One region of the Actinoplanes ianthinogenes genome, then DNA from elsewhere that is predicted to be linked to it. Evidence: riboswitches for the same ligand, from Rfam matches in the RefSeq annotation. Region 1 holds a riboswitch; each other region holds the start of a gene.
The links. Region 1 has a riboswitch for cyclic di-AMP ahead of Aiant_RS46445 (LysM peptidoglycan-binding domain-containing protein). Riboswitches for the same ligand answer to the same signal wherever they lie in the genome.
Positions count from the first base shown of each region.

Region 2: linked by a shared signal. The riboswitch ahead of Aiant_RS22990 (coiled-coil domain-containing protein) and the one ahead of Aiant_RS46445 (LysM peptidoglycan-binding domain-containing protein) in region 1 are both predicted to bind cyclic di-AMP.
Region 3: linked by a shared signal. The riboswitch ahead of Aiant_RS23910 (LysM peptidoglycan-binding domain-containing protein) and the one ahead of Aiant_RS46445 (LysM peptidoglycan-binding domain-containing protein) in region 1 are both predicted to bind cyclic di-AMP.
Region 4: linked by a shared signal. The riboswitch ahead of Aiant_RS35890 (C40 family peptidase) and the one ahead of Aiant_RS46445 (LysM peptidoglycan-binding domain-containing protein) in region 1 are both predicted to bind cyclic di-AMP.

Region 1 is NZ_AP023356.1:1,791,414-1,798,363, forward strand. Features, by position in the region: gene Aiant_RS08245 (helix-turn-helix transcriptional regulator) at 1-2,247, opposite strand, end outside; gene Aiant_RS08250 (VOC family protein) at 2,244-2,696, opposite strand; gene Aiant_RS08255 (dihydrolipoyl dehydrogenase family protein) at 2,705-4,060, opposite strand; gene Aiant_RS08260 (hypothetical protein) at 4,047-4,577, opposite strand; cyclic di-AMP (ydaO/yuaA leader) riboswitch at 4,805-4,983, shown strand; gene Aiant_RS46445 (LysM peptidoglycan-binding domain-containing protein) at 4,982-5,536, shown strand; gene Aiant_RS08270 (GDSL-type esterase/lipase family protein) at 5,711-6,946, shown strand.
Region 2 is NZ_AP023356.1:5,096,155-5,103,104, reverse strand. Features, by position in the region: gene Aiant_RS23010 (ABC transporter permease) at 1-891, opposite strand, end outside; gene Aiant_RS23005 (TetR/AcrR family transcriptional regulator) at 1,079-1,687, shown strand; gene Aiant_RS23000 (hypothetical protein) at 1,778-2,143, shown strand; gene Aiant_RS22995 (coiled-coil domain-containing protein) at 2,203-3,234, opposite strand; cyclic di-AMP (ydaO/yuaA leader) riboswitch at 3,240-3,376, opposite strand; cyclic di-AMP (ydaO/yuaA leader) riboswitch at 3,585-3,716, shown strand; gene Aiant_RS22990 (coiled-coil domain-containing protein) at 3,722-4,759, shown strand; gene Aiant_RS22985 (glycoside hydrolase family 65 protein) at 4,826-6,950, opposite strand, start outside.
Region 3 is NZ_AP023356.1:5,294,384-5,301,333, forward strand. Features, by position in the region: gene Aiant_RS23895 (ExeM/NucH family extracellular endonuclease) at 1-276, shown strand, start outside; gene Aiant_RS23900 (LysR family transcriptional regulator) at 322-1,197, opposite strand; gene Aiant_RS23905 (YybH family protein) at 1,304-1,642, shown strand; gene Aiant_RS23910 (LysM peptidoglycan-binding domain-containing protein) at 1,645-2,256, opposite strand; cyclic di-AMP (ydaO/yuaA leader) riboswitch at 2,256-2,430, opposite strand; gene Aiant_RS23915 (saccharopine dehydrogenase family protein) at 2,799-4,037, shown strand; gene Aiant_RS23920 (class I SAM-dependent methyltransferase) at 4,042-4,680, opposite strand; gene Aiant_RS23925 (GNAT family N-acetyltransferase) at 4,832-5,449, shown strand; gene Aiant_RS23930 (DNA glycosylase AlkZ-like family protein) at 5,470-6,567, shown strand.
Region 4 is NZ_AP023356.1:7,965,103-7,972,052, reverse strand. Features, by position in the region: gene Aiant_RS35900 (epoxide hydrolase family protein) at 1-229, opposite strand, end outside; gene Aiant_RS35895 (MarR family winged helix-turn-helix transcriptional regulator) at 283-714, shown strand; gene Aiant_RS35890 (C40 family peptidase) at 771-1,733, opposite strand; cyclic di-AMP (ydaO/yuaA leader) riboswitch at 1,749-1,884, opposite strand; gene Aiant_RS35885 (M56 family metallopeptidase) at 1,998-2,915, opposite strand; gene Aiant_RS35880 (BlaI/MecI/CopY family transcriptional regulator) at 2,912-3,262, opposite strand; gene Aiant_RS35875 (cytochrome ubiquinol oxidase subunit I) at 3,339-4,754, shown strand; gene cydB (cytochrome d ubiquinol oxidase subunit II) at 4,766-5,746, shown strand; gene Aiant_RS35865 (ATP-binding cassette domain-containing protein) at 6,022-6,950, shown strand, end outside.

The DNA.
Region 1 (6,950 bases):
GCTCAGCAGCCAGCCGACGCCGCCGGCCGTCGCGTCGCGGCTGAGTTCGTCGATCAGGGCGAGCGCCTCCTCGGTGCGTCCCCGGAACGCGGCCAGGATGCCGGCGCTGGCCGGGTGCGGCGCCGGGCCGGTGGCGCGGGCCAGTGCGGCCGCCTCGTCGATCAGGTCGGAGGCGTCGGCGAACCGCCCCGCGTAGATCAGCGCGGTCGACCGGAAGGTGAGCGCACCGGGCAGCCGGGACAGCACCCCGGCGGCGCGGGCGAAGGCGACCGCCTGCTCGGTGCGGTCCTGGAACGCCTCGTCGTCGAACACCTCGTGGACCAGCATGCCGGTCAGCCAGAGCAGGTCCAGTTCGCTGTCCGCCGGCACCGCGGCCAGCGCCTCGCGGAACGCCGGCACCGCCGCGGCATGCCCCTCCCGATGCCAGATGATCAGGCTGGCCAGCAGCAACCCGGCAGGCTCGTCCCCGACCGGAGCCGCTGCCGCGGCTTCGATCGCGCGCCCCAGCACACCAGCATCAGCGGGAGCAGCCACGGCATCGCCCGCACGATCCAGCGACCCGACACCGCCCGCACGGTCGACGGAACCGAGCCGGCCGGCGTTGATGGCCGCGCCGACCGCGGACAGATACGTCTCCCGGGCGGCGGCCGGGTCCAGGCTTTCCAGGCGACGGGCGGCGGCGAGCAGTGGCGGGACGATCTCGTGGCCGGTGTTCAGGACGAAGGCCACCCGGGCGCGGAGACGCTCCACGCCGGCCTGCTGGACCGGATCGAGCGGGCCCATCTCGACGGCCGCGAGCAGGTCCGGGACCGCTGCCGCAGCGCCGGATGCGAGCCGGGCCTGGGCCGCGGCCAGCATCCGCGCCGCTCGCCGGTTCCGGTCCGGCGTGAGCTCGGCGGCCCGCTCCAGGAAAGCGGCCGCAGCGGCCCGGCCGCCCCGCGCCAGCGCACGGCCGGCCGATCCCTCCAGCTCGGCCGCGACCGCCTCGTCCGGGCCGACGGCGGCGTGGCCGCGGTGCCAGGCGCGCCGGTCCGGGTCCCGGTCCGCGTCGGTGACCTCGGCCAGCGCCCGGTGCACGGCCCGCAACTCGGCGGCATCGGCGCCACGCCATGCGGCAGACCGCGCCAGCGGGTGCCGGAACCGCACCCGAGCTCCGATCTCGACCAGCCCGGCGGCCTGGGCCGGGCCGGCCGCGTCCGGGCTGATCCCGAGCCGCTCCACCGCCCGCCAGAGCAGCGTCACGTCACCGACCGGTTCGACCGCGGCGGCCAGCAGCAGCGTCCGGCTGTCCGCGGGCAGCGCGGCGATCCGCCGCTCGAAGCCCCCCTCGACCCGGCCGGCCGGCGACGAAGCCCCGGCCCCGAACGACCGGACTCCGGCCTCGAACGACCGGACTTCGACTGCGAACGATGCGGCCTCGCCCGCAGACGACGAAGCCCCACCCGCAGACGACGCGGCCCCACCCGACGACGAAGCCCCACCCGCAGGCGACGCGGCCCCACCAACAGACGAGGCACCGGCCGCGAGCGACGAGAGCCCGGGCGCGCCGAACCCGAACGCCGGATCCATGTCGCGGGGCAGTTCGAGCAGGGCCAGCGGATTGCCCCGGGTCTCCGCCACGATCCGGTCGCGGACCCGGGCGTCGACCAGGCCGGGCAGCACGGTAGCCAGCAGGGCGCGGGCGTCGGCGTCCGGCAGGCCCTCGACGCGCAGCTCGGGCAGGCCGGTGAGCAGGGCGTCGTCGGCCGGGGTGCGGGCCGCGAAGACCAGGGCGACCGACTCGGCGTCGAGCCGGCGGGCCACGAAGGTGAGGATCACCTCGGACATCCGGTCCAGCCACTGGGCGTCGTCGACGACCACGATCAGGGGCTGCTCGACGGCGGCCTCGGCGAGCAGGCCGAGCACGGCCAGCCCGATCAGCAGCGCCTCGGGCGGCCGGCCGGCGGCGAGGCCGAACGCGGTGGCGAGGGCGAGCCGCTGCGGCTCGGGCAGCCGGTCCAGGTGCGGCAGCAGCGGGGCGACCAGTTGGTGGAGGGCCGAGTACGCCAGCTCGGTCTCCGGCTCGACACCGGCGGCCCGGACCACCCGGCCGGTCGGCGCGTGCCCGGCGAGGTAGTCGAGCAGCGCCGACTTGCCCGCGCCGGCCTCGCCGCGCAGCACCAGGACCCGGCTCTGACCGGCCCGGACGTCCTTGAGAAGTCTGTCGAGCTGGTCCCGCTCACGGACTCGCCCCCGCAGTTCGATCACGCGGCGACACTACTCGCGGCCCGCTCGCTGACCTCCTGCAGCAGATAGCCGTTGCCGTCCGGGTCACCGAACGACGCGAACGAGCCGTAGGACGACCGCCCCGGGTAGAGGCCCGCGGCCCGTTTCGTGGTGCCCGCATGGTGGAAGACGCCGTCCGCGTCGTGGAAGATCTCGCTGACCTCGACGCCCCGGGCCAGCAGCTCGGCGCGGGCCTCCTCGATGTCCCGGACGATCAGGTGGACGTTCTCCAGGGTGCCGGGACGGGCGGTGCCGATGCCGACCCCGAAGACGATCGAGCAGCTCGACCCGGGCGGGGTGAAGTGCACCACCCGGAAGTCGTCGCCGCACACGTAGTCGAGGTCCTCGCGCCAGCCGAGCCGGCGGTAGAACCGCTTCGCCCGGTCGACGTCGCTGACCGGCACGGCGATCAGCTCCAGTCGATAGTCCATGGTGGTCCTCAGATCCCGAGCGCGTTGAAGAGGTACAGCCACACCTCGCTGCGGGTGGGAAAGGCCGGAACGGCGTGCCGCAGCCGGCCGAGCGGGACCTCGCCCACCACGGCGACCGTCGCGGCCTGGAGGAAATCGGCGACGTTCGAGCCGGTCAGGGTGACGCCGACCAGCACGTTGCGGTCGGTGTCGACGAGGAACCGGCTGGTGCCGCGCGGCCCGCCGGTGAACGCGCCGCCGGCGTTGCCGTCGGTCGGCAGGTCGACCACCCGGACGGTCAGACCGGCCGCGGCGGCGGTCGCGGCGGTGTGCCCGACCGCGGCGACCTGCGGCTCGGTGAAGATCACTCGCGGTGATCCCGGGCCGTCGGCGAGATGCTCGGCGGCCATCGGCTTGCCCAGGATGTCGCCGGCCGCGATCGCCGCCTGATATTTCGCCATGTGCGTGAACAGCGCCTTCCCGTTCAGGTCGCCCACCACATAGAGCCAGCTCAAGCCGGGGATCCGCATGTTCTCGTCGACCCGCAGCGCGGTGACGCCGACGGTCTCCAGCCCGAGGTCCGCCGCCTGCGGCGTGCGCCCCGCGGCCACCAGGATCTCCGCCGCCCTCACGGCAGTCCCGTCACTCAGGGTCACTTCAACATCAACACCGGTTCGGCGTACGCCCTGAGCCCGCGCCCCGAACCTGATGTCCACCCCCTGCTCCACCAGCGACTGCGCCACCTGCTCCCCGGCGAACGGCTCCTCCCGCGGCAGCAGCCCCCGCTTCCCCGGGATCAGGGTCACCCGCGAGCCGAGCGACGTGAACGCCTGGCTCAGCTCGGTCCCGACCACGCCCCCGCCGATCACGATCAGCGACTCGGGGACGGTCGGCGTGGTGACCGCCTCGCGGTTGGTCCACGGCTCGGACTCGGCCAGCCCGTCGATGTCCGGCAGCGCCGCCCGGGTGCCGCCGGCCAGGATGACCGCCTGCCGCGCCTCGAGGGTCTCGTCGCCGACCTGGACGCGTTTCTCCCCGGCGAGCCGGCCCCACCCGCGGATCAGGGTGACCCCGCGCTCGGTGAGCCAGGGCACCTGCCCGGCGTCGTCCAGGTTGCCGATCAGCTCGTCGCGGCGGCGCAGCACCGCCGCGACGTCGAGGTCGCCGGTGACCGCGGCGGCCACCCCGGGCGTGCGCCGGGCCTCGGCGAGCAGCTCGCCCGGGCGCAGCAGCGCTTTGGACGGTATGCACGCGTAGTAGGAGCACTCGCCGCCGACCTTGTCGGCCTCGACGATCGCCACGTCCAGCCCGGCCTCGGCCAGTCGTCCGGCCGCCACCTCGCCGCCTGGTCCGGCGCCGACCACCACCACATCAAAGCTTCGCATGCGGTCCATGGTCGTCCGGCCGGTACGTCGTTCGCCCCAGGGGGTGGCCCTGGGCGGTACCCGGGGACTCCCGCGGCGCACCCGGCCGGATGTCGGTGAAGGTGTAGCACGCCTCGTCGTCGATGGCGTTCGGGACCGGGTCGACCGTCAGCGAGGCGGGCAGACCGGCGGCGTCGGCCTGGAACTCGATCACGGCGTCCGGTCCGGCCGTGTCGACCTCGGCGAGCAGCTCCGTGATGGCCGGGTAATGGGTGACGTCCTGGTTGCTGTCCGGGCCGAGGGGTTCCCCGGTGGCCGCCGCGCCGTCGACGGCGATCCGGTATCGGCCGATCAGCGCCCGCTCGCCGCAGGTCGAGGTGAGGACGTAGGTGTACCGCGACGGCAGGTTCGCGGCTGCCGCGTGGACGGCGTCGCGCGATGCTCCGGGCGTACCGGAAAGGGTGTTGCCGCACGCGGACAGCGTGAGGGCGGAGATCGCGGTGAGCAGCGCGGTTCGGCGCCGGCGGAGAGCGGCCATGCGCGGTTTGACGCAGCGTGACCAGCGGCGGTTCCGCCCTTTCTGCCGTTCGTGGGGGATGCCGGGAGGACGGGCGGATCACCGGTTTCGGAAATGCCTGGCTTTCCGGGGCACGAACAAGATCAAATCGGGCAAATACCGTGAAGAACGTCACTAAAGGCCGTCAAAAACTTGGATGAACGACCGGGGCTGTGGTTACCGTCGGTCGTCCCGCGATGGCGGGCACTGTGGACGGACCGCCGAATCCTGCCGCCGATCCACAGACTCGATGAAAGGGCAGGAGCGGGGGAACCACCGTTTTCCGGCGCTGGGACAGCGCCTTGGGGTGAAGCCGCCACGTGACGCGCGGCCGGGCCGATCTGCCCGAACCCGACAGCTCACCTCGCAGGCGTGGAGGATCATCCATGTCTCGGATCGGTAGACGAACGCGCCTTGCTGCCCTCAGCCTGGTGGCCGCCGGCGTGACCGGAGCGGGCGTGCTGCTCGCGCCGGCCACCCCGGCCCTGGCCTCCAGCGTCAACTGGGACGTGGTCGCCAAGTGCGAATCGGGCGGCCGCTGGCACATCAACACCGGTAACGGGTATTACGGCGGCTTGCAGTTCAGCCGCGGCACGTGGCTCTCGAACGGCGGGGGCAAATATGCCTCGACCGCGGACAAGGCCACCAAGGCCGAACAGATCAGGATCGCCGAGAAGCTGTACGCCAAGCGCGGGTTGAGCCCGTGGCCGGTGTGCGGCAAGAGGTCCGGCGTCCACAAGAAGTCGACCCCGTCGCACACCCCGAAGAAGAAGAAGGTGAAGAGCTCCGGGAAGACCTACGTGGTCAAGTCCGGTGACACCCTCGCCAAGATCGCCCGGAAGTACCACATCAAGGGCGGCTGGCGGACCCTGTACGCGCTCAACAAGAACAAGCTGAGCAGCCCGAGCCGGATCTACCCGGGTCAGCGCATCCGTCTCTGACAAGGTGATCCCCGGTCATGCGGCCGTCCGGACGGCCGCATGACCGGACCGAGGCACGTGTCCGGCATCCCCATCGGCTGACACCCGGTGATCCTTGTCCCTGCTGACAGCTCCCGCACATGTCCGGATGTGAGGATGTGCGGCGGAAAGCGGGCAAGGAACACGGGGGAACAGATGCGGTGGGTCATGGCGGCCGGCGTGATGCTGCTGGCCGGGGGATGCGGGACCGCGACGGCACAGGCCGGCCCCTCCCCCGCATCCGTCTCGCCCTCGGTGGTCCCGGCATCACCGCCGGCCTCCGCGGCACCGGGCTGGGTCGCCACCTGGGGCGTCGCCATGACCGACGGCGGCCAGCCCTTCACCCGGCAGACGGTGCGGCAGATCGTGCACACCAGCGTCGGCGGGGACGGCGCGCGGTTGCAGCTCGCCAACACGTTCGGCCGGACGCCGCTGGTCGTCGGCGGGGTGCACGTGGCGCGGCGGGCGACCGGGAGCGGGATCGACCCGGCCACCGACACCGCGGTCACCTTCGGCGGCAAGGCCACGGTGACCGTCCCGGCCGGTGCCACGGTGACCAGCGACGAGGTCGCCTTCGCCGTGCCGGCGGACACCGACCTGGCGGTCAGCCTCTATCTCCCGGCGGCGACCGGCGAGACGACCCGGCACCCGCTGGGCACGCAGAACAATTACATCGGTACGGGCGACCAGCTCACCGCCGCGACGATGCACAGCGTCGAGACGTCGAGCAACTACTTCTTCCTCAGCGGCCTGGACGTGCTGAACAGCGCGGCGGACGGGACGATCGTGGCGTTCGGGGCGTCGATCACCGACGGGCTCGACTCGGCGTTCGGGGCCAACCACCGGTGGCCGGACCTGCTCGCCGACCGGCTGCGCGCGGCCGGGCGCACGATCGGCGTGGTCAACACCGGGATCAGCGGCAACCGGCTGACCGCCGACGGCAAGGACGGGCGGGGCGAGAGCGCGGCACACCGCTTCGAGCGGGACGTGCTCCGGCGGACCGGGGTGAAGTGGGTGATCATCGCGGACGATCCGCTGAACGACCTGGGCAGCAGGCATCCGCCGGGCGTCGACCAGATCGTCGGCGCGTACCGGCAGCTGATCGCTCGCGGGCACGCGGCCGGGATCACGGTGATCTGCTCGACGCTCACGCCGTTCGCCGGGGCGGACTACTGGAGCAGTCGCGGGGAGCAGGGGCGCGCCGCGGTGAACGCCTTCGTCCGCGGGACCGGGAGCGGCTGCGACGCGGTGCTCGACCAGGACACCGCGACGCACGACCCGGCGGCGCCGACCCGGTTCCTGCCCGCTAACGACTCCGGCGACCACCTGCACCCTGGCGACAAGGGCATGCAGGTGATCGCCGGAGCTGTCGACCTCGACTGGTTCCGCTGACCTC
Region 2 (6,950 bases), 3.3 Mb from region 1:
GCCACGGCCGTAGCCCTTCTCTCCGCGCCAGAAGTAGACGAAGCCGCCCAGGCCCACGACCAGCGACCAGATGACCGCCTCGGTCCAGAGCTGGGCCGGGCTGCCGGCCAGCTTCACGTTCTCCATCAGCGCGTGCCGGTAGAGCTCGATGAAGACCAGCAGCGGGTTCAGCTCGACGGCGAACAGCTTCCAGCCGTGCAGGTGCTCGGTGAACCGGGTGACCGGGTAGAGCACGGCCGAGCCGTACAGCCAGAACCGCATGATGAACGGGATCAGCTGCTTGACGTCGCGCATCTTGGAGCCGAACCGGGCGCAGGCCAGCGCCAGCCCGGTGTTGAAGATCGACTGGAGGATCATCGCCGGGATGACCAGCAGCCACTCCAGGTTGACCGGCTCCTTGACGACCACGATCACCAGCAGCACGACCAGCGCGGTGACGAAGTTGCGGATCTCCACCAGGGCCACCGACAGCGGCAGGCTGGCCCGCGGGAAGTGCAGCGCCCGGATCAGGCCCAGGTTGCCGGTGATGGCATTGATGCCGTTCTGCACCACCGACTGGGTGAACTGGAAGACGAAGACGCCGATGCAGAGATACGCCACGAAGTTGTCGACACCGCCACGTGTGCCGATCACCACACCGAAGATGATGTAGTAGACGAAGGCGTTGAGCGCCGGCGTCAGCACCTGCCACAGCGCGCCGAGGTTCGTGTTGCCCAGCGAGGACGTCGTCTTCGCCTTGGCGTGCGCGGCGATGAAGTGGCGATACCCCCACAGCTTGCGGGAGTACTCCACGAGTCCGAGCCGACGCCCGGAAGAGGTGAGGCCGTGCCGTCGGGCGAGATCCCTGGGGGAAACGCCGGTAGCGGCATCGGCAACCGCCGTCTCTGGCATGGACTGGTGCTCCGATCTCGTCAGCCCGGGCGAAGCAGCGGACTCCGGTGACTTGCCTTCGAACACAGCTAGCAGCATGACAGGCGTCCGCCGACGCCGATGGAACGGGTTCGTATCGACGTTGAAGGAACGGTAGCCGACCAAACGGCGGAACGCAACCGTTACGTCGTAGCGCTATAGTTACCGGGTGGCGACAGTCAAACGCGCACCTGCCGGAGCGGCGGTGCTCCGGAACGACATCACCGTGGCGATTCGTAACGCGGTCATGAGTGAGCTGGCAGAGGTCGGTTACGGCCGCCTGTCGATCGAGGCCGTGGCCCGGCGTGCCGGCGTCGGCAAGACCGCCATCTACCGGCGATGGAGCAACAAGCTGGAGATGGTACTGGAGATCATCACGGAAGTCGCCGGTCGCAAGGTGCCACTTCCGGACACCGGCTCGTTCTCCGGCGACCTCGACCTGCTCATGATGATCGTCAGCAAGGCGCTGCAGCACCGGGTGGCCTCGCAGATCATCCCCGACCTGATGGCCGAGGCGGCGCGGAACCCGCAGATCGCCGAGACCCTGCAACGGGTGCTGCGCACCCACCAGCAGTCGGTCGGGGAGAAACTGGTCGGCCAGGCCATCGCCCGGGGCGAGCTGCCCGAGGACACCGATCCGGAGGTGGCCGTCGACCTGATCCTCGGCCCGCTGTATTGGCGGCTGGCCGTCTCCCGGCAGCCGATGAGCGACGACTACCTGGAGAAACTGGCCGCGTCGGTGCTCGGCTCGCTGAAAGCCGGCGGCGCCGCCAAATAACCGGGTCGCAACCCGCGGAGTTCTGCATCGGGCCGGTGTCAGGCCGAAGGGAGAAGTCGTTCCCGACACCCACCCTCCGGAGCCGGCCCGATGCATTCCTCGCACGCCCCTCGCGTCGACACCACCGTCCTGGACGCGGCCGCCATGCTGGCCATCGCCATGGGCCGCACGCCCGACGCCGGCCTCGGCTTGGCCCCGCAGCGGCCGGCCGTGGTGACCGGCGCCGCGGTGGTCGGCGCCTGGCGCAGCCAGGACGGCATGGTCCGGCTCCAGCTGCGCATCGATGGAACGTACGCGGGGCAGGTGGCCGGCCGCCGGAAGCGGCCGGCCGGCACCTATCGGATCGACGGCGCGTCGGTGGTGCTGCACGACGCCGTGTCCGGGCTCAAGACCCCGGTCACCGTCCTGCACGAGGGCGAGCTCGAGATGGCCGGGCACCGCCTGCTCCCCGCCTGAAATTCCCTTTTTCGGTACGGCCTGCGCGCGCCGGCCGTACCGAAAAGCGGGTTTGAGATTTACGTCACCGACAGGTGCACGTGGTTCGTGTGGTCGGTCGACGGCGTGCCGCCCGCCCCGCTGTACGACTTCCATCCACTGCTCGGCAGCCAGATCCGCTTGAACCAGATCACGTAGAGCACGCCCAGCGTGTCCGAGTTGTGGATGAAGTAGTTCGCCAGGTTGGTCCCGTAGGTCTTGCTGGCCCCGGTCGCCACCCCGCCGAACCCGTTCTTGTCGGCGGCGAAGTCGCAGGCCCGTCCCTTCGGATGCTCCCCGCTGTTCTGCGGCCGGTAGCAGGCGACGTACCGGGTGAAACCGGCCTTCTGCGCCTGCTTCATCGCGAACAGCAGGCGTGGGCTGATGCAGCCGTCCGTCGTCGGGTCCGGCACGCACTTGCCGTCCAGGTCGCCGGAGGGCTTGTCGGCGTCCGCGCTGCCGCCGCTGGAACCCGCGTCACCGGAGTCCCCGCCCTGGTTCGCGTCCTTGAGCGCCTGCTCGGCCTGCGCCTTGCGCTTGGCCATCACGTTGACCTGCTTCTGCTGGTCGACGATGGCCGCGTCGATGCCGGTCTTGGCCGTCTGGCGGTCGGTGCGGGTGTTCTTCAGGTCGGCGATCGCCTGGTTCTGCCGGGCCGCCACGGTGGTCAGCAGCTGGGCCCGGTCCAGGAAGCCGGCCGACGAGTCGGCGCCGAGCATCGCGCTGAGCGGGCCGAGCCGGCCCATCGTGTAAGCCTGCTGGGCGTACTTGTTGAGCGCGGCCTGCTGGGGGCCGAGGGCCGCGTCCAGCTTCTTCAGCTCGGCGGCGAGGCTGGTCTGCTGCTGCTTGGATTTCGCGAGCTTGGCCTTGGCGTCGACGTAGCCTTTCGAGGCCTCGTTGAGCTTGTCGAGCAGGGCTTTCGCGCCGCCCTCGCCGTCGTCGCCGGACTCGCCCGGCGCGGTCAGCGGACGCGGCGCGGCAGCCGCCGGGCCGGCGACACCGGCGATCCCGCATGCGGCGACCAGGAGCGCTAGAAAGGCCGCCCATCGTCGCCGCGCAGTCACATGCTGCACTGGCTGTTTCCTTCCGTCGGCCGCCGGCCGGGTTAGCTGACGGGCTCGGGATGAAGGAAGTCCCTACCGCGTGATGCGGATTCGCCCCGGAAGAAAGGTGGATCCCCGGCTCGCTCGTTATGCGATTAGGCGGCGGTCCCCGCGCGGGAACCGCGACGACCATACCCCAGCGGATCGACGAATCGACAGTTCTCGTACCCATTGCGACGGCCCGGTCACGAGTCGTGATGCGATTACGGAAAGTCGTTGTGCGGTAACAATTTTGGCCGTTTTCCGGACGCTGATGTACCGAGATATCTCAGGTAAACTGGCCGCCGGTCCTGCCAGGACGGCACCGCCCCCGAGTTGCCGGCAGGCCGCCGCCCAATCACCGAAAGGTGAGCCGGGGAACCAGGTAGTTGGGGTGAATCCGCTATATGCGGTAGGGATAGCTTCCGTCCCGAACCCGTCAGCTAACCCGGTCGGCGGTGACAAGGAAGGATTGTTGATGACCGCACGTCCCCGCCGGTGGCTGACGCTTGCCCTGGCGCCGTTGGTGGCTGCCGCCATATTCGTGGCACCGGTCACCCCGGCTCATGCCGCACCAGGCGGCAACCCGACGACCGCCGATGAAGGCGACGGCGACGGCGACCTCTCCGACCAGATCGAGGCGACGAACCGCCGGTACGTCAACGCGAAAGCCGCGGTGGCGAAGTCGAAGAAGACCCAGAAGGAGCTGGCCGCTCAGATCAAGACCGCGGAGGCCCGGCGTGATCAGCTGGTTCCCGAGGTCAACGCGATCGCCAAGCAGCAGTACCAGGTCGGCAACCTCAGCTCGCTGAGCTTCCTGCTCCGGGCGAACGACTCCACGGACTTCCTGGACAAGGCGGTCTCGCTGGAGGAGATCAACAAGCTGCACGACGAGAAACTGCACGAGCTGAACACCCTGCTCCAGGACATCACCGCGGACAAGACCCGGCTCGACGCCGAGGTCAAGAACGAGGAGCAGCAGCTCGGCGTCCAGCAGAAACTGCACGACTCGGCCGAGGACCAGCTCGAGCTGCTCGGCGGCGGCACCGGCATCAACAAGACCATCACCGCCGGCTTCGTCGACGCGACCTCGAAGACGGCCGCTCCGGCGCCGCGCAACTCCGACGGCGGCTTCTCGCCGGAGTCCTGCAACCAGAAGGACCCGACGACCGACGGCTGCATCACCAAGCGCACGCTGCACCTCTACAACGAGGTGAAGAAGGCCGGCTTCAACATGTTCGTCGGCTGCCACCGCAACGGTGGCCCGTTCGAGCACCCGAAAGGCCGGGCCTGCGACTGGTCCCTGCAGAAGAGCGGGTTCTCCTCGGCGACCGGCAACGCCAAGATGATGCGGTACGGCAACGACCTCACCGCGTTCCTGGTGCGCAACGCCGACCGGCTCGGGATCTATTACGTGATCTGGTACAAGCAGATCTGGTTCCCCGCGACCAACAACTGGCACGCGTATCACGGTCCGAGTGACCACACCGACCACGTGCACGTGTCGCTGCTGTAATCGGGCTCTCGTACCGAAAAGCCCCCGCTTCCCTCCTCGGGAAACGGGGGCTTTCGCGTCAGGACGTCAGTGCGGGGTCGCGCGCCGCACCGGAGCCCGCCCGGCCGGCTGCGACGGCGACGGGCCGACCGGCCCGGCCGACGGGATCGCCATGGTCACCGGGCGCACCTGGGTGACCTCGATCTCCTTGCCGTGGTGCAGCAGCGTGAGCCGGGCCGACCCGCCGCCGTTGCGCAGCGAGTAGGTCACCTCGTCGGCGGTGACGTTGACCCGCAGCCGCAGACCCCGCCAGAGCAGCGAGAAGTCCAGGTTGTTGATCCGGCTGGGCAGCCGCGGCGCGAACGACAGCTGGCCGTTGAAGTCACGCATCCCGCCGAGGCCGGCGACCAGCGCGATCCACGAGCCGGCCAGCGACGCCACGTGCACGCCGTCGCGCGCGTTCTGGTGCAGGTCGTGCAGGTCCATCAGGGCGGCCTCGCCCAGGTAGTCGTGGGCCAGCTCCAGGTGACCGGTCTCGGCCGCCATCACCGCCTGGATGCAGGCCGACAGCGAGGAGTCCCGGACCGTACGCGCGTCGTAGTACGCGAAGTTGCGGGTCTTCTCCTCCGGGGTGAACGCGTCACCGCGGATGTACATCGCCATCACCAGGTCGGCCTGCTTGACCACCTGCTTGCGATACAGGTCGAAGTACGGGTAGTTGAGCAGCAGCGGGTAGCCCTCCGGCGGAGTGTTCTCGAAGTCCCACTCCTGCAACCGGGTGAAGCCCTCGCACTGCTGGTGCACCCCGAGCTCCTTGTCGTACGGGATGTGCACGGCCGCCGCCGCGTCCCGCCAGGAGGCCGCCTCCTCGTCGTCCACCCCGAAGCGCCGCGCCAGGTCCGGGTGCCGCTTGCACGCCTCCACCGCGGTCATCAGGTTCTGCTGCGCCATCAGGTTGGTGTAGATGTTGTCGTTCACCACCGCGGTGTACTCGTCCGGCCCGGTGACGCCGTCGATGTGGAACCGGCCGTGCCGGTCGTGGTGGCCCAGCGAGCGCCACAGCCGGGCGGTCTCCACCAGCAGCTCCAGGCCGACCTCACGCTCGAAGTCGTAGTCCCCGGTGGCCTGCACGTAACGGCGGACCGCGTCGGCGATGTCCGCGGCGATGTGGAAGCCCGCGGTGCCGGCCGGCCAGTACCCGGAGCACTCCTGCCCGCGGATGGTCCGCCACGGGAAGGCGGCGCCCTGCAGGCCCAGCGTCTGCGCCCGCTCCCGGGCCAGGTCCAGCGTCGAGTGCCGCCAGCGCAGCACGTCGGCCGCGGCCGAGGGCTGGGTGTAGGTGAGCGCCGGCAGCACGAACGTCTCGGAGTCCCAGAAGGTGTGCCCGTCGTAGCCGGGGCCGGTCAGGCCCTTGGAGCCGATCGGGCGCTGCTCCGCCCGGGCACCGGCCTGGAGAGTGTGGAAGAGGCCGAAGCGGACCGCCTGCTGCACCTCCGGGTCGCCCTCGACGCGGACGTCGGAGTGGTCCCAGAAGGCGTCCAGGTAGTCCTGCTGCTGCTGGACCAGACCCTCCCAGCCGTCCAGCCGGGCGCTGGCCAGCGCGGCGCCGACCTGGTCGCGCAGGGCGGGCAGCGAGCGCATCGAGGACCAGCCGTACGCGGCCAGCTTGACCACCCGCAGCTTCTGCCCCGGCTCCAGCCGGCAGGCCACCGTGGTGCGCAGCCAGTCGGCGTGCCCCTCGGTGGTGATCGCGTGCCGGCCCGGCGTCTCCACCAGGTGCTCCATGGCCGCGGCCATCCGCAGGTCACTGGCCTTGGTCCGGTGCACCAGCAGGCCGCCGGAGCGCTGCTCCAGCATCTCCTCGGCCTGCAGCGGGTGGTCCAGCACGGCGGCCACCCGGGGGTCCTTGCTCATCGGCGGCAACTGCTCGTTCGCCACCAGCTCGGACTGGAGGATCAGCCGGGTCGACTCGTCGAGCGGCTCCACCTCGTAGAGGAAGGCGACCACCGCGCGCTGGGTGAAGGAGACCAGGCGTACGGTCCGGACCCGGACACCCTTGCCGGACGGGGAGACCCACTCCACGGTCCGCTCCAGGGTGCCGGCGCGCAGGTCGAGGCAGCGCTCGTGGGAGCGGAGCTCGCCGTACCGCACGTCGAACGGCTCGTCGTCGACCAGCAGCCGCATCAGCTTGGCGTTGGTCACGTTGACCATG
Region 3 (6,950 bases), 3.5 Mb from region 1:
CTCGGCGCGGGTGTCGGCACCGTCTCGGTGAAGCTGATCGAGGAGCGGTCCGGCAAGTGGTACTACTACGCGGCCGGCACCTGGACCGTCGCCTCCTCGGAGAAGGACGCGACGGCCAAGGCCGCGGCGGTGGACGCGCTGCTCGACCCGTTCTTCGGGTGGCACGCGACCGTCTCCGGCGTCGACAAGGGCACGCTGAAGGTCTCCTACTGGGCGACCGACAAGGCGGGTAACCAGTCGTACGTTGCGACGCACACCCAGCGGATCACCAAGTAACACCAGCGTTGTCCGGGCCCCCGTCGCGTCGCGGCGGGGGCCCTCCTAACGGAACGCCGCGTCGCACTGCTCGAGGAACGCCGCCAGAGCCGGACTGGTCCGGTCCTGCCAGATCAGCGCGAGCAGCGCCGGGATCTCGATCCCGTCGATCGGGACGCTGACCAGGTCGGGATGCGCGGCGGCCATCGACTCGCTGAGCACCGCGACCCCCAGACCGCGCCGCGCCAGGCCGGCCACCGTGTCCGGCGAGGTGGCGACGAGCGCGACCTCCGGTCGCAGCCCGGTCTTCCCGGCGAAGGCACGATCGAGCACGTCGCGGATCCCTGTCCCGACGGGCAGGCAGATCTTTTCGTACGCGGTGAGCGCGGTGATCGTGACGCTGCCCCGGGCAGCGAGCTCACTGTCCGGCGCGGCCAGAGCCACCAGCCGCTCGCTCACGATGATCCGCGACTTCAGACTCTCCGGCGGCTCGCCGGCCAGCCCCGCCAGGGCGACGTCGAGGCTGCCCGCGCGCACCCCGGCGACCAGGTGATCCGAGTTCGCCTCGGCCAGCTCCAGCTCGATGCCCGGATGCTCCCGGTGGAACGCGGCGAGCGCGTCGAACAGCGGCGCGACCTCGCACCCGGTCACCATCCCGATGGTCAGCCGGCCCCGGATCAGCCCCTTGACGTCGTCGATCGCGTCCCGCAGGTCGAGGGTCGAATCGAGCGCGGCCCGGGCGTGCTTGAGCGCCGCGGAGCCGGCCTCGGTGAGCCGCGCGACCCGGCTGCCGCGGTCGAACAGCTCCGCGCCCAGCTCCTGCTCCAGCGCCTTGATCTGGGCGCTCACGCCGGACTGGGTGATGTGCACGCGCGCCGCGGCCCGGGTGAAGCTGCCGGTCTCGGCGACCGCGACGAAGTATTCCAGCTGCCGCAGATCCATGAGTGGCGATTGTAGTTGGTATGAAAACCATTCGTTGGACTTGTGGAGCCGCGCGCGGCAGGGTGGAGTCATGAGCGACCGCGAGAAAGCAGACCGTGAGAAAGCAATGCATCCCGAGGACCTGACCCGTTTGTTCGTCGAGCGGGCGAATGCGAAAGACGCCGAAGGCCTGGCGCTGCTCTATGAGGAGGATGCCGTGATGGCCTATCCACCCGGCAGCGAGACGGTCGGCCGCGCCGCGATCCAGAAGCTCTGGGCCGACCTGCTGCCGAAAATGCCGGCGTTCGAGCCCGAGGCGCCGCTGCCCACGCTGATCAGCGGCGACCTGGCCCTCACCTCGACCCCGCCGAGAGACGGGGCCGGGGCGCGGGCACAGGTCGTCCGCCGCCAGCCCGACGGCTCGTGGCTCCGGGTGCTCGACCACCCGGAGCTGGGCCGATCCTGATCTCAGAAGGCCAGGCGCTGACCCACCCGCAGCCGGTTCGGGCTGCTCAGCCGGCTCGCGTTGGCGCGATACAACGCCTTCCACCCGCCCTTGACGTGGTAACGCGCGGCGATGCCGGAAAGGGTGTCGCCGCGCCTCACCACGTATGTGCGGGTGGCCTTGAGCGGTGTCGTGTACGACGCGAGGCGGTACGGGCTCACCGACGTGCTCTTGCGGGCCTTGGTGAGGCCACGCCGCCCGCAGGTGGGCCAGGCGCCGATGCCCTGGTTGCGGAGTACCCGTTCGGCGACCAGGATCTGCTCGCTCTTGGACGCGAGGTTGGCGGTGGAGCCGTACTGCGCGCCACCGTGCGCGCGCCAGGTGCTGCGGCTGAACTGCAAACCGCCGTAATAGCCGTTCCCGGTGTTGATGCGCCAGTTTCCACCGGATTCGCACTGGGCTACAGCGTCCCAGTTCACGTTCGGGGTGGCGCTGGCCGGGGAAGCCTCGACGGCCAGCAGACCGACGGCGCCGGCCAGGCCGGCCACGGCGAGGCCGAGAGTGCGCTTGAGCGCACGCGGATACTGGGCTCGCCGGGAGAGGACACGACGAACCCGCTTGTTCAGGTGAAGCATGAAGTTTTCCTCCACGCCTGCGAGGTGAGCTGTCGGGTTCGGGCCGAGGAGCCCGGCCGCGTCAGGTGCGGCTTCACCCCGAGGCGCACTCCGGAGAGCGCGCCGAGGAACTGTGGGTCCCCCGCTCCATGCCTGTGGGTTGTTGACCGTGACCAGCAGGCAGGACTCGGCGTTCCGGCCACGGTGTCCGCGATGGCGGACTGTCGACGGTAGCCACCGCCTCACGGAACTGACCAAGTCCGGAAGCGGGGCCGGTGACTTTGTTCTCACAAATTAGCCGCTTTGATCTTCCTTTGTGTGAATAACTCCCCGAGTTCTCAGGCCGCGTCGGGATTTGCCACCACGGTGGTCCGTCTTTTGAGGGAAATCGGGCGGCGACAGGATTGGCGGGGTCCGGAGTGGGTAAAGCTTCACTGCTTTTTAGAGTTTCGACCTGCTTTGTGGAGATTCGGCAAGCGGAGCCGGCGTTGTGGCTGCATGCCGCGATGTTTGTTACCGACGGGTTGCCTACGAGCCCGGCATAGGGTGCACAATCTCCGACCATGAGCGATCTCTCCCGAGACTTCGACGTCGTCGTCTACGGCGCGTCCGGCTTCGTCGGCGCCCTGGTGGCGAAACACCTCGCCGGATACGCGCCGGCCGGCACCCGCATCGCCCTGGCCGGCCGCTCCGCGGCGAAACTGGCCGACGTCAAGTCCCGGTTGAACGTCGACTGGCCGGTCCTGATCGCCGATGCCGCGGACACCGAGGCGCTGACCAGCCTGGCCGCTCGTGCCCGCGTGGTCATCACCACGGTGGGTCCCTATGCGAAATACGGACGCCCGCTTGCGCACGCCTGCGCCGCGGCCGGCACCGACTACGTGGATCTGACCGGTGAGGTGCTGTTCGCCCGGGACAGCATCGACGAGAACCACGAGCTCGCCCGGAGCACCGGTGCGCGGATCGTCCACTCCTGCGGCTTCGACTCCATCCCGTCCGACATCGGGGTGCACGTCCTGCACCAGCAGGTCGAACAGGACGCAGCGGGCGAACTCACCGAGACGACGCTGGTGGTGACCAGCATGCGCGGCGGGGTGAGCGGCGGGACGATCGACTCGATGCGGAACCAGGTGGACGTACTGAAAAAGGATCCGTCGCTGCGCAAGGTGGCGGGCAGCCCGTACTCGCTGAGCCCGGACCGGCACGCCGAGCCGAAACTCGGCCGGCAGAGCGACCTGGACACCTTCCCCGCCTCCGAAGTGGATCCGAAGCTGCGCGGGCGGCTCGCCCCGTTCGTGATGGCGTCCTACAACACCCGGGTGGTGCGGCGCAGCAACGCGCTGCGCGGCTGGGCCTACGGTCGCGGCTTCAAGTATCGCGAGGCGATGAGCGTCGGCGCGTCGCCGCTCTCCCCGGTCCTGGCGATCGGCACCAAGCTGGGCCTGGGCGCGCTGATCGCCGGCCTCGCGGTGCCGCCCACCCGCTTCCTGCTGGACCGGCTGCTGCCCAAGCCCGGCGACGGCCCGAGCGAGAAGACGCAGCAGACCGGCCACTTCACCATGGACATCTTCACCACGACGACCACCGGGGCCCGGTACACGTCCCGGGTCCGTGCCAAGGGCGACCCGGGTTACGCGGCGACCGCGGTGATGCTCGGGGAGTCGGCGCTGGCGCTGGCCCTGGACCGGGACGCGCTGCCGGCCTCGGAGGGTGGCGTCCTCACCCCGGCCACCGGCATCGGCGACGCGCTGGTGAGCAGGCTCCGGACCGCCGGCTTCGAGATCACCGCCCGCAAGCTGTAGGCGATCACACCCGGGCGATCAGCTCGAAGACGTGCCAGTGCTTGGGGCCACCGAACGCGGGACCCACCTCGTCCTCCTCGTGCCAGTGCTCGACGGTGAGGCCGGTGGCCAGGGCGGTGGCTTCGGCGGCGGTCAGGAAGGTCATGCCCGGGGTGCCGGCCCAGGCGTCGTGCACCCCGAACAGGTCCACGGCGACCAGGCCGCCGGGGCGCAACGCGGCCCGGATCAGCGTCCACAAGCGATCGAATGACGCGCGCGACTGATAGGGCAGCGCGTATCCGGCGTAGACCAGGTCGGCCGGTGGCAGCTCGGTGATCTGCTCGAAGCCGAGCAGGTGGGCGGTCAGCGCCGGGTGGGTGCGGTCGGTGGCCGAGAGCATGGTGGGTTCGCTGTCGTAGGCGTGCACCCGCCAGCCGCCGTCCAGCAGGGCACGGGTCTCGCGGCCGGCGCCGCAGCCGAGGTCGACGGCGGTGCGACCGGTCTCCCGGCCGGCCAGGTCCAGCGCGCGGCGGAGGGTCTCCCGGGGCTCCCGGTCGCCCTGCCCGGCGTTGTAGCGGGCCCAGTGCCCCTCGGCGTGCACCGGTGGGGTGCCGGGTGTGCCGGAGGGCGGCTGGCCGGAGGGCGTACCGGAAGAAGGCGGCATGGAGGTCATCCTGCCGTGCGGGGCGGGATGCGGGGAGTCGCCCGGAGGGCGACCCGCGATGCGATCGGTGATCCGACGGGTGAGCGGTCGAGAATTTGATGAGCGCGACCTGTGGATCGCCACTAGCCGGGTACGGGTCATTGTGGGCAGGATGCGAAGGGTGACCGCCAGCCCGTTGCCGCACCCGCTGACGTTGGCGGGCAACGGCGTCGTGCTGCGCGAGTGGAGCCAGGACGATCTGGACGATCTGGTCGTGCTCCTGGACGAGCCGCAGATCGCCCGGTGGACCCCGATGCCGTCACCGTTCGATGTGGAGGCCGGCCTGGCCTATCTCAAGCGTGCCCGGCAGGGGCGGCTGACCGGGCGGCGGATCCAGCTCGCGATCACCGCGGACGGGGGCTTGCCGCTCGGCGAGGTGCTGCTCTTCGGGGTCAATCCGGCACTGCGCGAGGCCGAGCTGGGTTATCTGGTGGGCGCGCCCTATCGGCGGCGGGGACTCGCGGTGGCCGCGTTGTCGCTGCTCACCGACTATGCCTGCGGCACGCTGCGGCTGAGCCGGCTGCTGCTGCGGATCGACCCGGGCAACTCGGCGAGCACCGCGGTGGCCCGCCGGTGCGGCTATCGGCTGACCGGGGAGCCACCGATCCCGCAGGAGGGGCCGTACGGGCCGACCAGCCTGGACACCTGGGAGTACGTGTCGGGCCTGCCGGGCGCCCGCCGCGAACGCCTGAGAAATGTCGCATCCCGGCGGTACGGTCGTCGCACCTGACCGACGCGGGAGGTGAGCGAGTGATCGAGGTGGATCGGGCGCAGGTGCTGGCATTCCGGCTCGCTGCGCTGGGACTGACCGAGCGCGGTGATGCGCGGCCGGCTGACCTGCCGGTGCTCGACCTGGGCGTGCAGGAGTACACGCCGGGCTCGACCCATGTCGCGCTGGCCGCCCGCACCAGCGCCGAGCTGGACGACGACCGGCTGGTCACGGTCTGGGCGGCCCGCGGGGCGCCGCACCTGCACCGGCGGAGCGACCTCGCGGCCCTGACCGCCCAGCTGTGGCCGGTCAGCGACGCGGACGCCGCCGCGCGGATCAAGAGCGGGCAGATTCCGGACGGGATGCGGCGGGGGATCGCCGCGCTGCGGGTGACCGCCGAGGCGTTCCGTGCGGTGGTGCGCGCGCCGATGCCCCGCGGCGAGGCGAGCACCGAGGTCAGCAAGCGGGTGCCGGCCGAGCTGACCTATGACTGCGCGGCCTGCAAGGCGCGGCACATCGCCGGGAATGTCTGGCAGCAGGCCGGGCTGCCCGGCGGGGTGCAGGTGCTTTCCCGGGGGCGGGAGGCGACACTCGGCCCGCTCGACCCGCCGGTGCCGGATCTGCCCGCGGGCAATCGGGGCATCGGCGAGCTGATCGCGACCTATCTGCGGTTCCTCGGGCCGGCGGGGCCGGCCGAGGTGGCGAAATATCTGCTGAGCACGACCGCCGAGATTCGCGCGAGGTGGCCCGCGGAGCTGGTGGAGGTGCGCGTCGACGGGCGGAAAGCCTGGCTGCCCGCCGACCGGGTGCCCGCGCTGGAGTCGGCGGCCACGCCCCGCGGGGTGCGGCTGCTGCCGGCGATGGATCCGCTCTTGCAGAGCCGGGATCGGGATCTGCTGGTGCCGGACCGGGCGCGGCAGAAAGAGGTGTGGCGGGTGCTCGGCAATCCCGGTGTGGTGCTGCTCGACGCGGAGATCGCCGGGGTGTGGCGGCCGCGGATGGCCGGGCGGAAACGGGTGGACCTGACGGTTGCCGGGTTCGCGCCGTTCACGGCGGCGCAGCGGGAGCTGATCGAGACGGAGGCGATGGTGGTCGCGCGTGCCCGGGCCGTCCCGGCAGCGACCGTGGCATTCGAGTGAGCTTGGAGCGCCCGGCGGCTGTGGCGTTCGAGCGAGCCGGGCGGTCCGGACGGCTTTGGGTTCCGGTGGGCGGGGCGTGGCCGGCGGCTCGGGGTCCGGTGGGCGGGGCGTGGCCGGCGGCTCGGGGTCCGGTGGGCGGGGCGTGGCCGGCGGCTCGGGGTCCGGTGGGCGGGGCGTGGCCGGCGGCTCGGGGTCCGGTGGGCGGGGCGTGGCCGGCGGCTCGGGGTTCCGGCCGGCGCGGCGTGCCCGACGGCCTGGGGTTCCAATGGGCGGGGCGTGCCCGGCGGCTCGGCGTTCCGGTGGGCGGGTCGTGCCCAGCAGCTTGGGGTGCTCCGGTAGGCGTGTCCCCGGCGGCTCCGGGCGAGCTGGGGGTATCCGACGGG
Region 4 (6,950 bases), 3.7 Mb from region 1:
CCCGGTCACCGCCGATCTCGGTGACGAACTGCGGGTACGCGTTGAGCTCGGCCTCGTGCGCCCGCCAGTCGAAGGTGAGCCACCGATCGGTGAGGGCGCGGACCCGGGCCAGGGGGATGCCGTAGTCGTCGCCGGCGCCGGGCAGCTCGTCGGGCCAGCGGGTGCGGGTGAGCCGGTCGGTCAGGTCGTCGAGCTCGGACTGCGGGAGGTGGACGCGGAATTCGTTCATGCGGCTAACGTTAGACAAACTAACGTTAGTTCGTCCAATGTTATGCTGGACACATGGATCAACTGCCGAGCTGGCTGCTCACCCAGGCCGCCGCGCACGCACACCGGCTGGTCGGCGACGGGTTCGCCGAGGTGGGCGCGCGGGGTTATCACTACCGGCTGCTGGAGTCGCTGATCGCGGACGGGCCGGCCAGCCAGGCGGCGCTCGGGCGGCGCACCGGCATCCACCTCAGCGACCTGGTCGGCGCGCTCAACGAGCTGGAGGAGGACGGATATGTGGCCCGCTCCCCCGACCCCGGCGACCGGCGGCGCAACGTCATCACGGTGACCGAGACCGGTCAGGAGCGGTCGCGGGACCTCGCGGAGCGGGCGGCGGCGATCCAGGACGAGTTACTGGCGCCCCTGAGCGCGGGAGAGCGCGAGCAACTGGCGGCGCTGTTGCGAAAGGTGCTGACCGGCGCTTCCCGCCGTACGCAAAGGGTCTGAAAAGCGAACCGCTCCCGGCGCGGGCCGGGAGCGGTTCGGATACCTGGACCGGAGGGTCAGCCCGCGGGCCGGCGATAGCCGGCGATCGGCCCGCGATCGATCGTCGCCATCCGCACGTGGTCGCCCGTGTGCGGCGCGTGCACCACCATGCCGCCACCGATGTAGATGGCCACGTGGTGCACGTCGGAGTAGTAGAAGACCAGGTCACCCGGCTTCAACTCGCTCCGGCTCACCGACTTCCCGGAACCCCACTGATCCTTCGTGTAGTGCTCGAGATGCACGCCGACGGCCGCCCACGCCGCTTTCGTCAGACCCGAGCAGTCGTAGCTGTTCGGGCCCTCGGAACCGAAGACGTAGGGCTTGCCGATCAGGTCGCAGGCCCGCTGCGCGGCCCGGCCACCCATGTCGTTGGTGTAGTCGACCGGGCACGGGCCGGTCTTGTACGGACCGTCGTCGGTGTCGCCGTACGCCTTGAGCCGCAGCTTCTGGAGGGAGGTGATCTCCTTCTCGATCGCCGACTTCTTGGTCTTGAGGTCGGTGTCCCGAGTGGCGATCTCGGTCGCCAGGGCGTCCAGTTTCTCCTTGTCAGCGGCGTACTTGTCGCGCAGCGTCACGACGCTGCTGATCGACTCCCGGCGGTTGGCGGCCAGCTGCTCGAGAAGCGAGAGCTTCTCGGTCAGATCGTTCGGCGAACCGCCCAGGATCGCGCCCATGGCGCTCGGCGGACCCTGCATGTAGGCGTCGGACGCGAGCCCGCGCACCTCCGCCAGCGCCACGTCGACCTGTTTCTGCAGCGGGGCGAGCGTCTTGTTCAGCTGCTTCTGCTGCTTCTGCAGCTTGAGCAGCTTCCCGTGGGTGTCGTTGTAGTCCTCGATCACCGGCTCGAGTTCGTTCCACTGCTTGTCGATCTGGTCCTCGACGCTGGACGGCGAGGGCGTGGCGTGGGCAACGACGGGTCCGGTGAGAACGAGTCCGGCGGCGGCAACCGCGGCGAGCAGGCCGCCTAGTACGCGCTTCACGTAGGTGCGTTGTCCTTTCTTCCACTCGGCCGCCGACCGGGTTAGCTGACGGGTTCGGGCGGGAAGCACGCCCGGCCACCGTTGCGATGGCTTCACCCCACACACCTGGGTCCCCGGCTCGCCGTCTCCGGCGATTAGGCGGTGGCTCGTCAGATCGGCCGGATGGACGATGGGGGGCTGCCGAACCGGGGACCACCGTACTCGGATCATGCAGGCAAATGAAGCTTGCCCGCGCGGCGAAACCGCCCGCACACCTTCCAATACTCAGAGTGAGCGAAATGGCCACGCGTCCAGGGCCTGCCCAAGCCAGGGCACCACCAGGATCACGGTAGGTAACACCAGGAGACCGGCGGCGGCGACCCCGGCGAGCACCGAGAGCGTCCTCGAGGTGGGCGCCGGACCGGTCAGCCGGTCGAGCCTGCGGGAGCGGGATTCACCCGCCGGGTCGGCCGGGGCCTCCTCCGCGAGGGGTACGGCGTCGGACAACCGGGCCAGCGCGGCGCGCAGTGGGGCCGCACCGACCCGGCGCCGGGCGGCGTCGTCGGACACCATCTCGAGCAGCAGGTGCACCGCGTCGAGCGGCGCCCGGGAGCGCAGCGGTCGCGGCACCGCCTGATAGAACGCGGTGAACGACTCCATCACCAGCTCGTGCCGGTGCCGCAGGTGCGCCTGCTCGTGTGCCAGCACGGCGTCCACCTGCGACCGGTCCAGAATCCGCAGCACCGCGTCGCTGAGCACCACCCGCGGCTCCCGGCCGGGCACGCAGTACGCCAGCGGCAGCGCCCCGTCGAGCACCCGCACCTCGGCGCCGCCCAGCTCCCGGTGCCGTTCGGCGCGGTCGAGCAGATCGGCGAGCATCCGGTGCCGCTCGCGCCGGGCGCGTGCCCGCGCCGAGACCTTGATCAGCGAGATCAGCAGCCGGATCACGATGGTGGCCGCCACCGCGAGGGAGAAGATCAGCGCCGCGACGGTCCACGGGTGGTCGGCGCCGGCCGCCCGGGTCAGCTCCTCCGGGGCGGCCAGCACCACCCCGAGGGCGCAGAGCACCGCGGTCAGGGTGAGGGCCTGCCAGAGCAGGACGGCGGCGACCGGCGCGCGGTCGGGCCAGCGGGCGCCGGCCAGGATGCCCGGGACGACCAGCGAGAGCGTCAGCCCGAGGGCTCCGAGGATGAGTGCGGTCACGTCTCTTTCGGTGTGGCGTCCAGGGCGGCTTGGATCGCGCCGGGGGGCAGCTGACCGAGGAAGTATGCCAGCGCGGCGTCCTGATCGGGGGAGGCGCTCAGGGCGTCCATCATGAGCGCCGCCGTCATCTCCTCGCGAGTCTGCGCGGCGGCGTACTTATAAGCTTTGTCCGCTTTTATTTGGACAACGAGCTCTTTTTTCGCGAGACGGTCCAGGACCGTCATGACGGTCGTATATGCCAAGTCGCGGTTTTGGCTGATTCTTTCGTGCACCTGCCGGACGGTCAGCGCCTCCGGAGCATCCCAGAGCTGCGTCATGACCTCGCGTTCGAGATCGCCTAGTGCCATGTGACCCATCCTACTAGAGCCGGTAGTACTACGTCTCGTAGTATCTACTACGAAGAGTCGTAGAGGGGGCTTCCCGATGGACGTGCTCGACCTGACCCGGCTGCAATTCGCCGTCGTGACGATCTATCACTACCTGTTCGTGCCGCTGTCGATCAGCCTGTCGGCGACTGCGGCGGGACTGCATCTGACCTGGTTGCGGACGGAGAATCGCAAGTATCAGGAGCTGACGAAATTCGTCGGCAAGCTGCTGATCGTCACGTTCGCGGTCGGCGTCGTCACCGGGCTCGTCCAGGAGTTCCAGTTCGGGCTCGGCTGGAGCGCGTTCGCCAAGTTCTACGGCGACGTGTTCGGGCCGACCCTCGCGATCGAGGGGATGCTCGCGTTCTTCCTGGAGGCGACCTTCCTGGCGCTCTGGTATTTCGGGTGGGAGCGGCTCCCCCGCAAGCTGCACGCCGCGACGATCGTGGTGGTCGCGGCCGGGACCCTGCTCTCCGCCTACATCATCCTGGCGGCCAACTCGTTCATGCAGAACCCGGTCGGCTACGAGCTGGACGCCACCACCGGGCGCGCCCACCTGACGAGCTTCTCCGCGCTGATGACCAACGAGGTGGTGCTCGCGGCGTTCCCGCACACCATGGCCGGGGCGGCCATGGCGGGCGGAGGCCTGCTGCTCGCCATCGGCGTGTGGCGGCTTGCGGCCGACACCGGTTTCCGTACGCTGGCCCGGCTCGGCGCCTGGCTGACGCTGATCGGCGGCGCGCTCACCGCGCTGACCGGCGACCACCTCGGCAAGGTGATGACGGCGGTGCAGCCGATGAAGATGGCGGCCGCGGAGGCGCTGTACTCGACGACCACCGGGGCGCCGTTCTCGGTCTTCGCGCTCGGGAAGCTCGGACACGAGAAGCCGTTCCTGACCATCGAGGTGCCGCGGCTGCTGTCCTTTCTGGGCACCGGATCCTTCGACGGGACCGTGCAGGGGATCGACGATCTCCAGGCGCAGTACGTGGCGCAGTACGGCCCGGGGAGCTACGTGCCGATGATTCCGGTGGCGTTCTGGACGTTCCGGCTGATGATGGGCGCCGGCATCGCCGGGATGGTCCTGGCGGCGTATTACCTCTGGGCCTCCGCCGGGAAGAAGTCGCGGCTGCCGCTCCTCCCCGCCTTCCTGCAGAGGGGCGCGGGAGTGCCGGGCTGGGCCAAGCGGATCCTGCTGCTCTCGCCGCTGCTGCCGGCCGCGGCCAACACGTTCGGCTGGATCTTCACCGAGACGGCTCGGCAGCCGTGGCTCGCCTTCGGGATCTCCAAGGTGGCTGACGGGATCTCCCCGGGGCTGACCAGCGCCGAAGTCATCGCTTCGCTGGCCGGGTTCACGCTGGTCTACGGGTTGCTGGCGATCGCCTGGTACAAGCTCGTTGTCCATCTCTCGAAAAAGCCGCTTACATCCGAAATTTTGGATAAGTCGCCCGCGGCTGAACCCGCCCCGGCCTACTAGGAGACCGTCGCATGATCACCTTCTGGTTCGCGATCCTCGTCCTCGCCTGGGTGCTCTACTTCGTCCTCGAGGGCTTCGACTTCGGCGTCGGGTTGCTCGCCCCGTTCCTCGGCCGTGACGAGCACGAACGCGGCGCGGCGATCCGCACCATCGGCCCGTTCTGGGACGGCAACGAGGTCTGGCTGGTCGCCGCGATCGGCGTCACCTTCGCCGCCTTCCCGGACTGGTACGCGGTCCTGCTCTCCGCCCTCTACCTGCCGATGGTCGGCATCCTGCTGCTGCTCGCGATCCGCGGCGTGGCCCTGGAGTTCCGCGGCAAGCACGATTCACCCGCCTGGCGCCGCCGCTGCGACTGGCTGCTCGCCGGCTCGTCGGCCGGCGTGGTGCTGCTCTGGGGCGCACAACTCGGCGTCTTCGTCCACGGACTCGCGCTCGGCGCCGACGGCACGGTGATCGGGAACGGTCTCGGCCGCAGCCTCGCCCCGCTGCTCACCCCGGCTGCCGGGCTCGGCGCGCTGGCCGGGCTGCTCGGCACGGTGCTGCTCGGCGCGACGTTCCTGGCCCTGCGGACCACCGGCCCGGTCCGCCGCCGCGCCGTCGCCCTGGCCCGGCACGCCGGAAACGCCGGCACGGTCGGCCTGCTGCTCGCCGGTGTCGCCACCGGATCGCGGCTGACGCTGGTCGCGGCGGTGCTCTGCTTCATCGCCGGGATGCTGGCCCGGCAGGGCCGGGAGGGCGGGGCGTTCGCGGCGACCGCGCTCGGGGTGGCCGGGGCGGTGCTCGCGGTCTTCACCGCGCACGGGTCGGTGGTGCTGCGCAGCACCCTCGACCCGCTCTGGTCCCTGACCCGCTCGGAGGCCGCGGCCAGCCCGTCGTCGCTGAAACTGATCACCGTGGCAGGCGTGCTCATCCTGCCCGGGGTGCTCGCCTATCAGGCCTGGTCGTATTGGGTGTTCCGCCGCCGGATCGCCAGCGAACGGATCCCGTCGTGAGTCTCCGCGGCGCACGGCCCGCTGCTCGCCGTCTGCTTTCGATCAAACCCCTTTCCGGTACGCCCACAGCACCCGGCCCCGACACACCCGCCCCGGGCCTCCCCGCCTCACCCCGTCCCGACACACCCGCCGCACCAGGCCCATCCACGGCACCCGACTCGCCGTCGGGAGCTGGCTTGCCGGCAGCACCCGACTCCCCCGCAGCAGCCGGCTCGCCCGCCGACGCCCCGGCTCCGGACGAGCATCGCTCCGGGCCGGCTGGGCCGGGGCGGCGGGTGGCTCGTGGGCCGGTCGATCCGCGGCTGCTGCGGCACGCGCGGTCCGGGCGCGCCGGAGTCGCCCTGCTCGCCCTGATCGGAACCGGACAAGCTGCCGCAACCCTCGCCATCGCGGTCGCGCTCTGCTGGCTGGTCGCTCCGTCCCTGTCCCGCTCGATCCTGCTCGGCGGATCCCGGCCGGCCGCGATCACCCTGCTCGCCGGGGCGTTCGCGGCCCGCGGCCTGCTCTCCTGGGCCGAACAGGTGGTAGCCCGCCGCACCGCCGCCCGCGTCACCGACGAGCTACGCCGCTCCCTGCTCGCCGCCATCATCCGGCGCGGCCCGGCCTGGGTGGCCTCCTACGGTGCCGGCCGTCTCACCACCATCCTCGGCACCGGCCTCGACGCCCTGCGCCCGTGGTTCTCCGGATACCTGCCGTCCCTGGTCCTCGGCGTCCTGCTCCCACCCGCGGTGCTCGCCGTGATGGCCCTCGTCGACCCGGCCTCCGCGGTGATCGCCCTGCTCACCCTCCCCTTGATCCCGCTGCTCGGCGCCCTGATCGGCTGGGCCACCCAGGCCCGCGCCCGGCAACGCTGGGACGCCGACGCCCGCCTGGCCGGCCACTTCCTGGACGTGGTCCGCGGCCTGGGCACCCTCAAGATCTACGGCCGCGCCGAACGCCAGACCGCCGTCATCGCCGACCTCACCGACCAGCACCGCCGCGCCACCCTGCGAGTGCTCCGGGTCGCCTTCCTCTCCTCGACCGCCTTGGACCTGGTCGGCACCCTCTCCGTCGGCTTGATCGCCGTCCAGGCCGGCATCCGAGTGGCCGACGGCTCCATGCCCCTGGCCCCGGCCCTGCTGGCCATCCTGCTGGCCCCGGAGGCCTACCGCCCGCTGCGCGAGATGGCGGCCCGCTACCACGCCGCCACCGACGCCACCGCGGT